3 regions of the Vallitalea pronyensis genome follow, and region 1 is predicted to be linked to each of the others. Evidence: predicted binding sites of a transcription regulator. Region 1 holds the regulator's gene; each other region holds the start of a gene.

Region 1 (5,328 bases):
GGCTTGGTAATGTAGTCATCTGCTCCAATATTCAACCCTAGAATTTTATCGGTGTTTTCTGACTTAGCCGATAATATGATAATAGGTACCGTGCTTATCTCTCTGATTTTAAGGGTTGCAGCTGTTCCATCCATACGAGGCATCATCACATCCATTAACACCAGATGTATATCCTCCTTTTTAAAAACCTCTACTGCCTCTAACCCATCATAAGCCTTAAACACATTATAATTTTGATTCTTGAGATAAACTTCAATTGCATTAGCTATGGCTTGTTCATCATCAACAACAAGTATATTGTACATATGCACATGTCACTCCCTGACCACTAAGATATCTTACTTGCTTATCTTAGCATATATTTTCTAAATTACTACTACCCTAAACCTTACAAATTTCTTAAGAATTTCTATCTTGATTTTAGATATTTCTATTGAATAGTAAACCATTACATGGTTCTTTTGTTCCATACTAGCAAAGTATTTCTAGAAACTTCTTTCCAGCTGAAGATATGGGTGTATTTTTTAATGTCACAACACCCACATGTCTTATCGGTATTTCTTTTTTTAACTTGATTTCAAAGACATCCTTAGCTATTAACTTTTCTTTTATAAAATTCTTGGTGACGCAAGCAATACCTAATCCAATGCGAGCAAATTTAACCAGTAAATCAAGACTCCCTAACTCTATATCCGGTTCTATTCGTTGTCCATGCTCCCAAAAAAAGTTATCCACATATCGTCGGGTATTACTTCCTTTTTCTAATAATATTAGAGGATATCTTTGCAGTTTCTCTAGAGAGATACCTTCACCATTGGATAGTTCCTGTTGATATGTCTTGCCACATATGAAACAATCTTGTAGTTCTAGGGTTTCTGTTATAGTCATTTGCTGATCTTCCTCAACAGGCAGGTTCACAATACCAAAATCCACATGACCCCCTTTTAGCAGTTGGATAATCTCATAGCTTGTTCGGTTGGTCACATTAATCTTAATATGAGGATAATCTTGATGAAATTGTTCTAAATACGGCAATAAATAATGGGAACACAACGTATCACTTGCACCAATAGTAACCTCACCTGCATCCAAATTTTGCATCTCCAAAAACTTAATTTCTCCAGTAATAATCAATCCACATGCCTTTTGTATGTATTCAAATAATACCTTCCCTTCTGATGTTAACTTAATGCCTTTTGGAGTTCGAATAAAGACGTTTGCTCCTAATTTCTCCTCTAACTGCTTAATGGCTTGACTCACAGCAGGCTGAGAAATATATAATTTTTTTGCTGCTGCAGAGATTTGTCCTTCCTTAGCAACCATGTAAAAAACCTTATAAAGCTCAAAATTGATTTTCATATAATCTCTCCTTATGGAAGATATAATTAATATTAATTTTATTTATGTTCCATCATTGATTATACTATAGATGGTGATGATTTTCAAAATAAATAAGGAGTGATAATATGAGTGTAACAGCTATTGTAGGTGGCAATTGGGGCGATGAAGGCAAAGGTAAGATGACAGATTTGCTGGCAAAAGAAGCAGCGTATGTGGTCAGATTTCAAGGAGGGAATAATGCGGGGCATACCATCATGAATCAGTATGGTAAATTCCAATTGCACTTGTTACCCTCTGGTGTTTTTTATCAGAATGCTACAAATATTCTAGCACCAGGTGTAGCATTAAACATAAAAGGTTTTTTGGATGAATATGAACATTTAATGTCGCGAGGGGTCCCTGCACCACAGATTAAGATATCCCATAGAGCACAGGTGATTTTACCTCAGCACGTTCTGCTAGACCAATACGAAGAGGCACGATTAGGTACCAAGAAATTTGGTTCTACCCAATCAGGTATCGCTCCTTTTTATGCTGATAAGTACAGTAAAATTGGTATACAAGTGAATGATTTATTCACACCCGACAGATTATTAGACAAACTTGAAAGAAATATTGAAAAAAAGAATGTGCTGCTTCAACATTTTTATAAACAACCTCTTTTAGAGGCTGAAAAAATATGTGATGATCTTATTCCATTAGGCCATAGGATAAAGCCTTTTGTGTGTGATACTACAAAAGTAATGAATGAAGCGATTGCCCAACAGAAAAACATCCTTATGGAAGGCCAGTTAGGTGCATTAAAAGACCCAGATCATGGCATCTATCCTATGACGACTTCCTCTTCTCCATTAGCTGGTTTTTCAGCTATCGGAGCTGGTATACCTGCCACTTCAATTCAACATGTTGTAACGGTTGTAAAAGCTTACTCCAGTTGTGTAGGTGCTGGACCATTCGTTTCTGAAATATTTGGTGAAGAAGCCGCTCAGTTAAGACATTTAGGTGGTGATAATGGTGAGTACGGTGCGACCACTGGAAGACCACGAAGAATGGGTTGGTTTGATGTTGTCGCTACACGATATGGATGTACATTACAAGGTACAACGGAAGTTGCTTTGTCTTTGCTAGACGTACTTGGTTATCTTGAGAACATCCCTGTATGTACAGCCTATCAGATAAATGATACCATAACCCAGGCGTTTCCAGTTACCCATGAATTAGACTTAGCAAAACCCGTAATAGAACCATTACCAGGTTGGCAAAGGGATATTTCCCATATACGTAGTTACACAGATTTACCTATGGAAGCAAAAAATTATGTGAATTACATTGAGAATGCTATTGGTTTTCCAATCAAATATATATCTGTTGGACCTGAACGAGATGCTATTATTATGCGTTAGTTAGCCACTAATTGGTCTTTAAAAGGTTAATAGCAGCCTAAATAAATAATAACCATATACCAAGTTAAGCATACCCCACAGCTACTATTAACATAGCATGCATATTGGCGTATGTCTTAACATTGATATATGGTTTTTTTGACGATACATGTAATATGTATGTGCCTATATCCGCTCTTTAATATTATAGGAAAGCGTCATTAAACTATCCAGGAGATGAACGTTCTCAACCACCACATCTTTATTGGATAATTTTAAATCTACCGGAGCAAAATTCCATATACCTTTAATACCATAGTGTACCAAATCGTTGGCAATCTTAGGCGCTTTTTGCTTAGGTAAAGTCAGAACAGCAATATCAATGGCATTCTCTTTTATAAAATGCTCCATTTCATCTAAATCTTGTATTTCAATACCTCTTACTGTAATCCCCACTAGTCGCGGGTTTACATCAAACAATCCTTTTACTTTAAAACCTCTTTTATCGAAGTTTGTATAATTAGCAAGTGCCTGTCCCAAGTTACCAGCACCGATAATTATGGTATTATACTTGTTTTCAAGTCCTAATATTTTACCAATAGCATTATATAAATATTCAACATTATATCCGTAACCTTGCTGTCCAAATCCGCCGAAATTGTTAAGGTCTTGTCTTATCTGAGACGCTGTTACACCCATTCGCTGACTTAATTCCTTGGATGAAATCCTCACCACGTCATTCTCTAATAAGTCTCCTAAGTATCTGTAGTATTTTGGTAATCGCTTAATAACCGCTGTTGAAATTTTCTTTTCTACCATAAAATCTATCCCCAATCTTGATACTTTTCAGAGCAATACACTCCTTATTGTTGAAGCCCTTAAAATAATTATATATCTTGGGTATGAGCATGTCAAATAATTAACGTGTATTACTCTAATTTATATGCTTATTTTGTTGTTTCTCATTATGCTTACAGGTAATCCGTACTATGTTCATTGTATACACAGTACATTAAATAGATTATACCATAAATGCATATATATTACAAAAGGACTATCTCATAATACATTCTATACGTTGCATTCTCAAGAAACTGATTTTCCTTGATAACTATAAGTAACGCAAAAACATATTATGAAACAGCCCTACTAAAGCAGTTCTTTACCTAAGTAATTATTAATGGACTCTTTTGTCTTCTTAGAGTAATTACTCTCTGTATATAATATACGCTGTATGGTCCGTTGAGATAAATGCGAATGATGAGCCAGATCCTTAATGGTAATTCTATGTTTGACCATATATTCGCCTAACTTCTTCCTTTTTATGTCATCTTTCTTATACTGCCGATTATAAAAGTATGTGGTGTTAACTTTTGAATGAATCTGCCCTAGCTTTCTTCGATGTTGATAATCCAAACATTTCTCACATTGCTTTACACCTCGAACCAGTGTTTCATGTGATAAAGACTTACCGCATCGAATACATTGTTTTCTTTCTACACGTGCTTTTCTTAATTTCTTCATATAACCTGCATTACGACTCAAGTGATCACCCTTTCGGAATAATTCTGTTCCATTCAGGGACTCATTTTTTAATACTTATCCTTTTTATGATTATCCTTCTTGAGTTAAACTTGCCTCTAATACATTTCAGTAGACTTGTCCCTTTCTAGAACTTCAATTCTATTATAAACTAAATATATGATACTTTCAATGATTTTCCCATAATCTTCCACTTAGCCCAGGTTTTACGATTCCGTTTACAAGTCCATTCTCCTTAGAATACAAGGACTTCCTTTTCAATTAAGCGATTTGATGGTAAAATATTGTGAGGATTGAAATCACAGTTAGACAATTAGGAGGCAACAATGATTTTATCATGTAAAAATATATGTAAAGCGTTCGAAACCCATACAGTCCTTGATCTTATTAATTTTCAATTAGAAAAAGGTGAAAAAGCTGCTATTGTGGGCCTTAACGGTGCAGGCAAATCCACATTGTTCAAGATTATTACCAAAGAATTAGAGCCTGATTCAGGCCAGGTTATTATAGAAAGCGGTATCAAATTAGGTTATCTCTCTCAGCACAGTACCCTTTCTAGCCATCATACCATTATGGAAGAAATGTTAAAAACATGCCAACCCCTTATAGATATGGAAAACAAACTAAGAACATATGAAGAACAAATGGCAGAAAAACAGAACGATCCTGATACCCTTGAATCGCTCATGAAAGCATATGCCGCACTTCAACATGATTTTGAAGTGAACAATGGTTATGGTTATAAAAGTTATATTCGCGGTGTTCTTAAAGGACTAGGATTTGTAGAAGAAGAATTTGATCAAGGGATATCCACTTTATCTGGTGGCCAGAAAACCAGGGTTGCACTGGCACAACTCTTATTAACTAATCCTGATATTCTATTATTAGATGAGCCTACTAACCATTTGGATATTAAGGCATGTGAGTGGCTAGAAGGATTCTTGAGTAACTATCATGGAACAATCGTCATCATATCCCATGACCGTTATTTTCTAGATAAAATCGTGAGTCGTATTATTGAAATAGAAAATACTCATTCTCACATCTATAATGGTCATTACAG
Region 2 (5,328 bases), 1.7 Mb from region 1:
CTATATTAAGACTCAATCCTATCAAGATAAAGTACATATTTATTATAGAAAAGAGAATGAAATTCTTCTTAATCGAGGTGGAGAGGCTAAGAATCGAACAACTAAAAAAAATACTTTAAAATCTGCATGCATGTACCCTTTTGAACAAGTCGTCGTTCGCCCTGATGGTAAACTAAGCTTATGTTGTAATGATGCCACAGGCAGTGTTACCATGGGCGATCTCTGTGAACATCGTCTAATAGATATATGGTATGGTAAAGTATACGATACGGTCAGACAGAATATGCTCACTGATCGCAATAAAAACAAATTGTGTCATGCTTGTGATGTGGTTACACCTAAAATCCCTGCTGGCACTGCGTTTAAATTCAAAAATATTGTGAGTTGGTTGAAGGGTGATGCATAAAAAAAGCCACAGAAACACGTGTTTCTATGGCTTTCTTTTTATAATATTGTATACGTAAATTACTTATTCATTGCTTCTTGAATAGCAACCGCAACAGCAACTGTTGCACCTACCATTGGGTTATTACCCATACCAAGCAGTCCCATCATCTCTACGTGAGCAGGTACAGATGAAGAACCTGCGAATTGTGCATCTGAGTGCATTCTTCCCATGGTATCTGTCATACCATAAGAAGCTGGACCAGCAGCCATGTTATCTGGGTGAAGTGTTCTACCAGTACCACCACCAGAAGCTACTGAGAAGTACTTCTTACCTGCTTCATTACATTCTTTTTTATAGGTTCCAGCAACTGGATGTTGGAAGCGTGTAGGATTGGTTGAGTTACCAGTTATGGATACATCCACAGCTTCTTGATGCATGATTGCTACACCTTCACGTACATCGTCTGCACCATAACATCGAACTTTTCCTCTTTCGCCATCAGAGTAAGTTTTTTCTTTTGTAATTTTTAATTCACTTGTAGCATAATCAAATTGAGTCTGAACATATGTAAAGCCATTAATTCTAGAAATAATATGAGCAGCGTCTTTACCAAGTCCATTAAGGATAACTTGTAACGGCTCTTTTCTAACTCTATTTGCAGAACGTGCAATACCGATAGCACCTTCAGCAGCAGCAAATGACTCATGTCCTGCTAAGAACGCGAAACATTTTGTTTCATCTTTAAGGAGCATAGCACCTAAACCACCATGGCCAATACCCACTTTTCTTTGATCGGCAACAGAACCTGGAATACAAAAAGCTTGTAAGCCTTCACCAATTGCATCAGCTGCATCAGCTGCAACGGTAATACCTCTTTTGATCGCTATTGCTGCACCAAGTGTATAAGCCCAACATGCATTTTCAAAACAGATAGGTTGAATAGACTTAACAAGTTCATGTACATCAATGCCTTTATCATCACAGATTTGTTTTGCTTCTTCTAATGAAGCAATACCAAATTCGCCTAGAGCTTTGTTAATACTTTCAATTCTTCTATCGTATCCTTCAAATAATGCCATATTACTAACCTCCTATTCCTGTCTTGGATCAACTGTTTTCACAGCGTCTGCGAAACGACCATATGTACCTGTAGCTTTTTCCATTGCTTCTGCTGCTTCCATACCAGTTTTAATCATATCCATCATTTTACCGAAGTGAATAAACTTGTACCCGATGATTTCATTATCTTCATCAAGTCCAATCTCCGTAACATAGCCTTCTGCCATTTCAAGGTAACGAGGACCTTTATCAAGAGTACCGTACATGGTTCCTACTTGTGAACGAAGACCTTTACCTAGATCTTCTAAACCAGCACCTACTGGAAGCCCATCTTCTGAGAAAGCAGTTTGTGTTCTACCATAAGCAATTTGTAAGAATAACTCTCGCATGGCTGTGTTAATGGCATCACATACTAAATCTGTATTCAATGCCTCTAAGATTGTTTTTCCTGGTAAGATCTCTGAAGCCATTGCTGCTGAATGTGTCATACCTGAACATCCAATGGTCTCAACTAAAGCTTCTTGAATGATACCATCTTTAACATTTAAAGTAAGTTTACATGTACCTTGTTGAGGAGCACACCAACCTACACCGTGAGTAAGACCAGAAATATCTTTTACTTCTTTGGCTTGAACCCATCTTCCTTCTTGAGGAATTGGTGCTGGCCCATGATTAGGTCCTTTAGCAACACAACACATGTTTTTCACTTCATGAGTGTACATCATATTCTCTTCATCCTTTCTTAAATGAAATTCTGATTTGATAAATATTTATCAAATCCTCTTAGTATATAGAATGTCAAACTTCTATTGATTCACACTTCAATTTTTAATTTAGCCTTTTGTTACTTAAATCCAAGTACAAAAGGTTCAATTAGAAATTGAAGTGTCCTTATGAAAAGGCTCAATAAAAGTAGCTCACTATATTTTTCTAGTGTGACGAACATGGTCACATCTTAGATTTTCCTCACTTATTATAACGAATTTCAAGGAAATTTACAATTATTTTCATTATTTTTTAGCCATTCCACTAGTTTTTAACAGAGCCTAGAGCATTTATTGGGCATATTTTCCTAAGATTATATGACCTTGGTTGTCCAATCTTCCACATTCCAAACGTCATCAACCAAATCCATATAGAATGCTGGCTCATGAGATACGACAAGCAGTGTACCTTTGAACGCCTTGATTGCACTTTTTAGTTCTTCTTTTGCTTCAACATCCAAGTGATTGGTAGGCTCATCCAATACCAATAGATTAATATCTCTCAGCATTAGTTTACATAATCTCACTTTGGCTGCTTCACCACCACTGAGCACCTTCATCTGACTTGTAATATGATCGTTGGTTAAGCCGCATTTTGCTAAAGCTGCTCTTACCTCCAGATTGGTAAGCGCTGGGTATTCATGCCATACTTCTTCAATAGCCGTGTTGCTGTTATTGGGGTCACTCTCTTGCTCAAAATAGCCCACTTCTAAATAATCTCCTTGAATTGCCTTTCCATCAAATGGCTTGATGATACCCATTAGCGTTTTTAGCAGAGTCGATTTACCTAATCCATTAACGCCTTTGAGAGCTATGCGTTTGCCCCGCTCCAGTGTCATGTTTAATGGACTGGTTAATGCTTCGTCATAACCAAGCACAAGGTCCTTGGCTTCAAATACAATCTTACCAGAAGCACGTCCATACCTAAATCCAAATTTTGGCTTTGGTTTCTCCCTAACACGTTCTATCCGTTCCATTTTATCCAATTTCTTTTGTCGACTATTGGCCATACCTCGCGTAGCTACTCTTGCTTTATTTCTGGCAATAAAATCTTCTAATTTCTCAATTTCTTTTTGTTGTTTTTCAAAAGCTTGTTCTGCTTGACGTTTTTTGATATCGTACATACGTTTAAAATCATCGTAATTACCTGTGTATCTGGTAAATTCGCCATTTTCAATATGATAGATCACCGTTGCAACATGATTAATAAACGGTATATCATGGGATATTAGAATAAAACTGTTTTCATACTCCTGTAGATACCTTTTTAGCCACTCAATATGGTTTTCATCTAAGAAGTTCGTTGGCTCATCAAGTAATAAAATTGTTGGACGTTGTAACAGCAATTTTGTTAACAGAACCTTCGTCCGTTGACCACCGCTTAATTCACTTACATCCTTATCAAGACCAATATCCCCAAGACCTAAACCATTAGCAACCTCTTCCACTTTTGCATCAATCATATAGTACCCACTATGATCTAATGTGGTCTGTATATCCGCTGCTTCTTCAAGTTTTACAGCCATCTCTTCATCTGTAAAATTGGCCATTTCTTCATATATCTGCAGCATCTTTTTTTCTAATTCAATGACTTCTTCAAATGCTTCATTTAACACATCTCGAATACTCTTTCCCTTTTGCAGTTCAGCATGTTGGTCTAAATAACCTACTTTCGCTTTTGGTGACCATTTAATGATACCCTCATCGGGCATGAGTTTATTGGTAATGATTTTTAGAAAGGTACTTTTACCTTCACCATTTGGTCCCACAAGTGCCACGTGTTCACCTTTTTTTAAACGGAATGATACATCACTTAAAATGATGCGTCCACCAAAGTCATGGTTTACTTTTTCTACACTTAACATATGTTTCACACCTCATTTTGTCTATATCTGCCTATATCTGTAACAGGAATTTTATACCATTTTTATGCTAAAACTAGAGCTTCATTTGATACTCTTCTTGATAGAGCTGCTTGAATATAAAAAAACTCGCAATATGGATAGAATATCACGAGTTGGGTTGTAAATCAATTAAAAAATATACAACAGGTATATGCTTTAAGTTAATATTATGGATACCGGTTTAAGGGGTATGTTAAATAACCGACAACGGGAGGGAGGTATACCATATAGTGTGTTCATAAACGACTTTTGCGGCTTGTTGCCATTCCTTTAAAACAGCTCCAAGCAACAAACGCAACGAGAGTGCATGAACACACTATATCGTTCACGTAACCTCCCGTTGCCAGTTCTTCCCCTCTTACTAATCAGGGTCATAGTAATCTAATAACAACACCTATTGCAAAAAAACACACATTATCCTACAAACTCCTAATTCCTACTTCCATTCTATGGCGCTAAGTATTCATCTGCATTATACGTTGTCACCTTAGGTAAGATGCTATCAAGCACCTTTATTATCCTCGGTAATTTATAAATATTCTGTTCAACATTCCTCACATCATTAACCCGAATTTTTCCATTGTAATATAATGTCTCCGCTGATTTTAATCCACTAAGTAATGGTACAATATCCTCTATAGTACTTGATACAAAACATTCACATGATTTCCTTATGATACGACCTGATGGTAACAAAGTATAAAACCCACTATTCTCTTTTATGATGGTATCTTCTATAGCCATACATATAGGTATCTCCGGTTTTTGGATAATTAACGCTTCTAAAGCTACTTGAAAATCAACAATCCTCATCATCCTCGTCATACAACTATAAGGTTTCAAACGTTTTTCTGGCCTACCTATGTCTTTTAAGAATAAATCCAATGGGAAATCTTGAGGTATACTATTTAAGACGTATGTTGATATTTCCTCATCAATATTCAACATATAATGCTTCAAAACATAGAGAGCCCCAAGGGTTACATACCGAATAGACTCTATCACTATTTCTTGATTATGAATAGCATATATGATATAACCTATGGGTTTACCATCATCATTGTGGGCAACGGCTAACTTATAATCATCTCGTTTATATTTTATATCTTCATAACAAGGCGGCCATAACATTTCATTATATCGAGAATGCTGCCATAACCATTGATTAATGAACTGATAAGCCTGTTTTAATTCGTTATTATCCATTTGTCCC
Region 3 (5,328 bases), 2.3 Mb from region 1:
AGGAATACCGCCGCCAATGTCATAGACAATGGTTCTTAGGGTTGTCCCCATAGGGACTTCAATAAGCCCAGTGTTATTAATCTGACCAGCTAGAGCAAAGACCTTCGTTCCTTTACTGTCTTCGGTGCCAATGCTGTTGTACCAATCAGCTCCTTTGAGAAGGATGGCCGGTACATTGGCGTAGGTTTCTACGTTATTATTAAGGGTTGGTTTCTCCCACAGACCCACTTCAGCAGGGAAAGGAGGTCTTGGTCTTGGCTCGCCACGTAGTCCCATGACAGAAGATATAAGAGCTGTTTCTTCACCACAGACAAAAGCACCTGCCCCCAGTCGGATATCCAAATTAAAATGAAAGCCTGTACCTAAGATATTCTGTCCCAATAAGCCGCACTTTTTAGCTTGGTCTAGGGCAATTTCTAATCGTTCAACAGCGATGGGGTATTCTGCTCGTACATAGATAAACCCTTGGTCAGCACCAATACAATAACCAGCTACCAGCATAGCTTCAATCACACTATGAGGATCGCCTTCTAGAATAGAACGGTCCATAAAAGCACCAGGGTCACCTTCGTCGGCGTTGCATACCACATATTTTTTCTTACCTTCATAGGATTTTGCGAAGTCCCACTTTTTACCTGTTGGGAAACCACCGCCTCCACGCCCTCTTAGGCCAGATGTTTTGATGGTGTCAATGACATCATCAGGAGGCGTTTTGTCATCTAAGATGGTTCCAACAGCTTCATAACCCTTCAAGGCAATGTATTCATAGATGTTCTCAGGGTCTATAACACCACAATGACGTAATGCAATACGCTGTTGATGGTTAAAGAAATCCAGATCATCAATCTTTTGCTGCACCTCATCGGTTCGAGGGTTCTTGTATAATAACCTTTCCACAACACGATGATTTTCAATATGTTCTTCTAGAATATCATCCACGTCTGTAACGTCAACTTGACAATAGAAGGTTCGGTCAGGGTGAACCACAATGATGGGACCCAGTTTACAAAAGCCAAAACAACCGGTTTTAAATACTTTGACTTGGTCTTCAAGATGTCTTTTTTTTACCTCTTTTTGCAGCTTGTGAAGTATTTGCCCACTATTGGAAGCGGTGCAACCTGTTCCAGCACAAACGAGGATATGGAATTTATGAATTTCTTCATCGAGAGAAGTTTCACCTAGTCGAAGAACAAGCTTTTGATAGTGCTCTTCTTGGAGCTTGCTCAATTCAGCCATGGAGCGGATAGGTTCATATTGCATAGCTTCATCTCCTTTATGTGTTTTTCGTATATTTATGAATAATGGACGGGATATCCGATGGTGATAGCCGGCCATATACATCATCATTAATGGTGATAACAGGGGCTAGACCACACGCACCAATACACCGTGTTGCCTTAAGGGTAAACATTTTATTAGATGTGGTTTCACCTACATCAAGACCTAATTCTTCTTTAATGGCTTCAAGAATGTCGTTTGAACCTTTTACATAACAAGCCGTACCTAGGCAAACGCCAATGGTATATTTACCTGTTGGTTCTTGAGAAAATAGGGAATAAAAACTGACCACCCCATTAATGGTTGAGATTGGAATGGATAATTTTTCAGCAATGTAGGATTGAACGGTCATGGGCAGGTAACCAAATATATCTTGAGCTTTTTGCAAAATATGAATGAGGGTACCCTGTTCATCTTTGTATGTTTCTATGACTTGATCCAGAGCCTTATAATCATCCAGTTGATTGTTGGTTTGGGTTTTCATTAGACACCTCCATGAATGACAACATATTTTCTTTCGCATGCCATCTTAATGTTAGGCTATACCAATCCTTACCTTTTTATACGGCTAAAAGTTCATATGTTCTTGCTTGTTTGGTGAATATTTAAGGGATTATTGATTGATAAATAATAGACAAGTTTTACAGAGGTTAATAGTAATATTTGGCATATATGTATTTTCATGACATTTATTTGTAACATTGCATGCTTTATAATTAAAAGTGCGAGTACCTAAAAAGGCTTATTTTATGGGCTTAGTGGTTGCAAAATAAGATAATAAATAGTTGGCTAATGTTCCAAAACTTTACATCTAATAGTAATATTAAATTCATAATTTAGACATATTTGTATGTTACGATAATAACGTAGAAACTACCCCCCTTTTATTTATATATAAAAGCTTTTAGCCTATCCCGCATGGATAGGTTTTTTTTGTGTGTTGACATTTAAAGATTCATAAATCATAATATAGAATGATACAATGACATGTTAAGTAGAATGGAAGCAGTATCCTATAAATAGATTGAAGTAAGGAGTATATCATGAGATTAAGGTGTATCCCTGGTGCAACAGAGAAATTAGAGAATCATCCTAAGATTATTCAGGATGAAAAGTGTCTAAAAGGTAAGTGGCACACACAGTTTAGCAATAACCATCCTATCCATATTGAGATTGGTATGGGTAAAGGGCAGTTTATAAGTACCTTAGCCAAGCAGAATCCCCATGTGAATTACATAGGATTTGAGAAATTTACCAATGTTTTAGTAAGAGCCCTTGGTAATCTGGATGATGAAGCCATGGAGAACCTATACGCTATACGCATGGATGTGGAAGAAATTCTGGATGTTTTTGAAGAAGGAGAGATTGAGCGTATCTACCTTAATTTTTCAGACCCATGGCCCAAGGACCGACATGATAAAAGGCGATTAACCCATCATGGTTTCTTAGAACGTTATGAAAAGGTATTAACATCAGGTGGAAAGATATGTTTCAAGACAGATAATCAGCTACTTTTTGATTATTCACTGGAAGAGATGGAAAAACATCATTGGAAGGTGGAAAAAGTAACAAGGGATTTACATAACAGCCCCTATTTAGAAGGTAATGTGATGACAGAATACGAAGAAAAGTTTGTAGGATTGGGTATGCCTATTTATCGATTAGAGGCTTTTAAATAACATTAAAATCGTTTATACTAAAACTATAATGACAAGCATACGGCATAGGCCATGGACTTGTTACATGAGGAGTGATGATGATGAAGCACCCTGTGACAGTTAGAAAAGATGAGAAATTAGGTAGAACGTTTATTGATTATTATAAAAACAAAGATAAAGAAAATTTTCGATTTCAAGCCTTGGACCATTTATTAGGAAAAAAGTCGTTTTTTATGGTCATTAATACCAACTTCTGTTGTACAGTTGATAATAGTGTGCCGAGAGATAATATTAAGGTCATTGAACGCTATGTAAAAGATGCAGGATACCAACATACGGTCATGCCCATAGAAAATACCAATCGTAAATCCATCTTTGGTATATTCACCAAGAAAGAGCAGAACAATCCTTCTTATAAAATAGGATTTATTATACCGGAAGGTCATTTCAATCGGGATATCTTTGATCGTATTTTTGGTATCTATGATGTGGAAATGGGTATAGGCTTCGTGAAAGATGAAGAAGAAACCTTTGAAGATTTCAGAAAAGGTTATTTTGACTCTTTCTTTGATAAAGAATATTTTACTTATGGGCTGTTTAATGCCATTAATTTCCATAAGATTGTAACGGATCTGGAGGTGGATGGGGCTTATATGACAAGTATATAACAAACACATGAAGGAGGGAGCAGTCGCTAAGAAAGGATTGCTCCTTTTATGTATGTTCTGGATATTACACACATACCTTTAAGTATGAAAGGAGTGTTGGATTTGTCCGAGCATAAAGAGCAAGAACTAGAATGTGAACATGCAGATAATCCTGAGATTTACATTATAGCTAAAGTGATTGAAAAAAAAGATGACGCCAGTTGGTTACTGAAAACCGTTGATAAAGAAAGACAGTATCTCATTCGTATTGATGATGAAGCTGTGTTTGAAGAAGGTATATCAACAGCATTAGCAGATGGGAATGTTGTGATGATGCATGCTGTTGAACATGAGGAAAATCATGAAGTCTACACAGCTACAAAAGTCATAGCGAATGAACAGGATCGTAGCATTAAAATCGATGAAAGAGAAACCATTAGCGGTTACTTGGGCATTTTTCCCGATGGTTTATTGGATATGGAAGAACATAACATCACCATTGCTAAAAATAAGACGGTAGCTATAACTTTAAAACAGGATAAGGGGCAGCGATGGGTATATGACAGGGTAAAAGATCATCTGCGTCTTCTAAGCTATCACGAGGAAGATGAAGAAGGCTATAAGAGGCAGCACTGGGGATTTGCTGTTGAACATGAAGGGGAATGTACGGTTCATTTTACGAAGGTGAATGAACAGGACGATCAAATGGACGAGATTATTTTCCATATTACAGCTATGGATGACAGCTTAACATGAGGTTGTTCACACATTAGCATTGTGGTACCTCCATGAATATACTATATTAAAACGAAAATCAAATAGGTATATTTGATACGATAGGGTGAGATGATGCGATTTTTTGAGAAGTTAAAATACCGATATTTACAGGAAAGTTATGGACGTCGGAATAAAAAAACCCAAAAACAAGCTTTTACACGGTCATTGGATGAAATGGAAAGTTACTTAGAACAATTATTAACCAAGAGTAAAAAATAAAAACACGTTAAACATATTATAGGTTAAGTTTTTCTGAGACCTAGCCATGGCATAACAAATCCATGGAAGTAAGTGTCTCGATGTGACTGTTTTTAGCCCACTTAACCTATAATATGTTATGGAACGGATACATATAAATGTATTGAATATGAAGCCACTTATTTTTATCATGTGCTAAGCAGCAGGAAGTAATAAGGGTAATAGTTCATTTAGGAAAAAGATAATCAGAAAGAGAATGATAGAACCTATCACATAACCATCAAATACTTTTCTTTTTGGCCCTTCTAATGTATCTTGGTCTACATGTTTCTTAGTAAACAGATGCTGCTTTTTATTATGTGTGATGGCAATTTTATAAAATAAATACACCAAAGGCAAGGAAAATAAGGTCATCACTAAATAAAGAGGTAGTGCAGATAACACGGAAACTTCTGAGGTCTGAGCAGTAACAAAAGCATCGGATTCCACAAAGCTTGAAAAAATATTCTGTAACACCGTTAATAGTTTTGCTAAGACCATGTTCGTACCGTTGACAATAAAGTGGACAATCATACCGGCATAGACAGAACCTGTAATCTTAACAAGGAGAAAGAGCATAATACCCATGGCAAATGCATAGGTAAATTGATTGGCATTCTGATGCAGCAACCCAAAAAATAAACCATTCATCAGTGCAGCTTTTACAAGTGGCACATGTTCATAATTCGTGAGTAAAATACCACGCAAAAGAAACTCCTCATTAATGGCTG

What was found. The regulator Rex, encoded in region 1, represses fermentation and respiration genes when NADH is low (regulators of the CRP and FNR family bind a similar motif). The targets are predictions, from matches to a motif close to ATTGTTAANTANTTAACAAT.
Region 2: HZI73_RS18485 (iron-sulfur cluster assembly scaffold protein) is a predicted target of Rex. The motif match lies at 2,206-2,225, and genes of this name have one in related genera.
Region 3: HZI73_RS02040 (NADH-quinone oxidoreductase subunit NuoE family protein) is a predicted target of Rex. The motif match lies at 1,898-1,917, and genes of this name have one in related genera.

The regions. Positions count from the first base shown of each region.
Region 1 is NZ_CP058649.1:2,795,657-2,800,984, reverse strand. Features, by position in the region: gene HZI73_RS11570 (response regulator transcription factor) at 1-305, opposite strand, end outside; gene HZI73_RS11565 (LysR family transcriptional regulator) at 472-1,359, opposite strand; gene HZI73_RS11560 (adenylosuccinate synthase) at 1,467-2,744, shown strand; gene HZI73_RS11555 (redox-sensing transcriptional repressor Rex) at 2,910-3,542, opposite strand; gene HZI73_RS11550 (hypothetical protein) at 3,873-4,247, opposite strand; gene HZI73_RS11545 (ABC-F family ATP-binding cassette domain-containing protein) at 4,592-5,328, shown strand, end outside.
Region 2 is NZ_CP058649.1:4,446,813-4,452,140, forward strand. Features, by position in the region: gene HZI73_RS18475 (radical SAM/SPASM domain-containing protein) at 1-406, shown strand, start outside; gene HZI73_RS18480 (GGGtGRT protein) at 466-1,467, opposite strand; gene HZI73_RS18485 (iron-sulfur cluster assembly scaffold protein) at 1,480-2,172, opposite strand; gene HZI73_RS18490 (ABC-F family ATP-binding cassette domain-containing protein) at 2,526-4,076, opposite strand; gene HZI73_RS18495 (GNAT family N-acetyltransferase) at 4,563-5,328, opposite strand, start outside.
Region 3 is NZ_CP058649.1:484,737-490,064, forward strand. Features, by position in the region: gene HZI73_RS02035 (NADH-quinone oxidoreductase subunit NuoF) at 1-1,155, opposite strand, end outside; gene HZI73_RS02040 (NADH-quinone oxidoreductase subunit NuoE family protein) at 1,274-1,762, opposite strand; gene trmB (tRNA (guanosine(46)-N7)-methyltransferase TrmB) at 2,322-2,957, shown strand; gene HZI73_RS02050 (hypothetical protein) at 3,032-3,604, shown strand; gene HZI73_RS02055 (hypothetical protein) at 3,689-4,339, shown strand; gene HZI73_RS02060 (hypothetical protein) at 4,430-4,579, shown strand; gene HZI73_RS02065 (CPBP family intramembrane glutamic endopeptidase) at 4,754-5,328, opposite strand, start outside.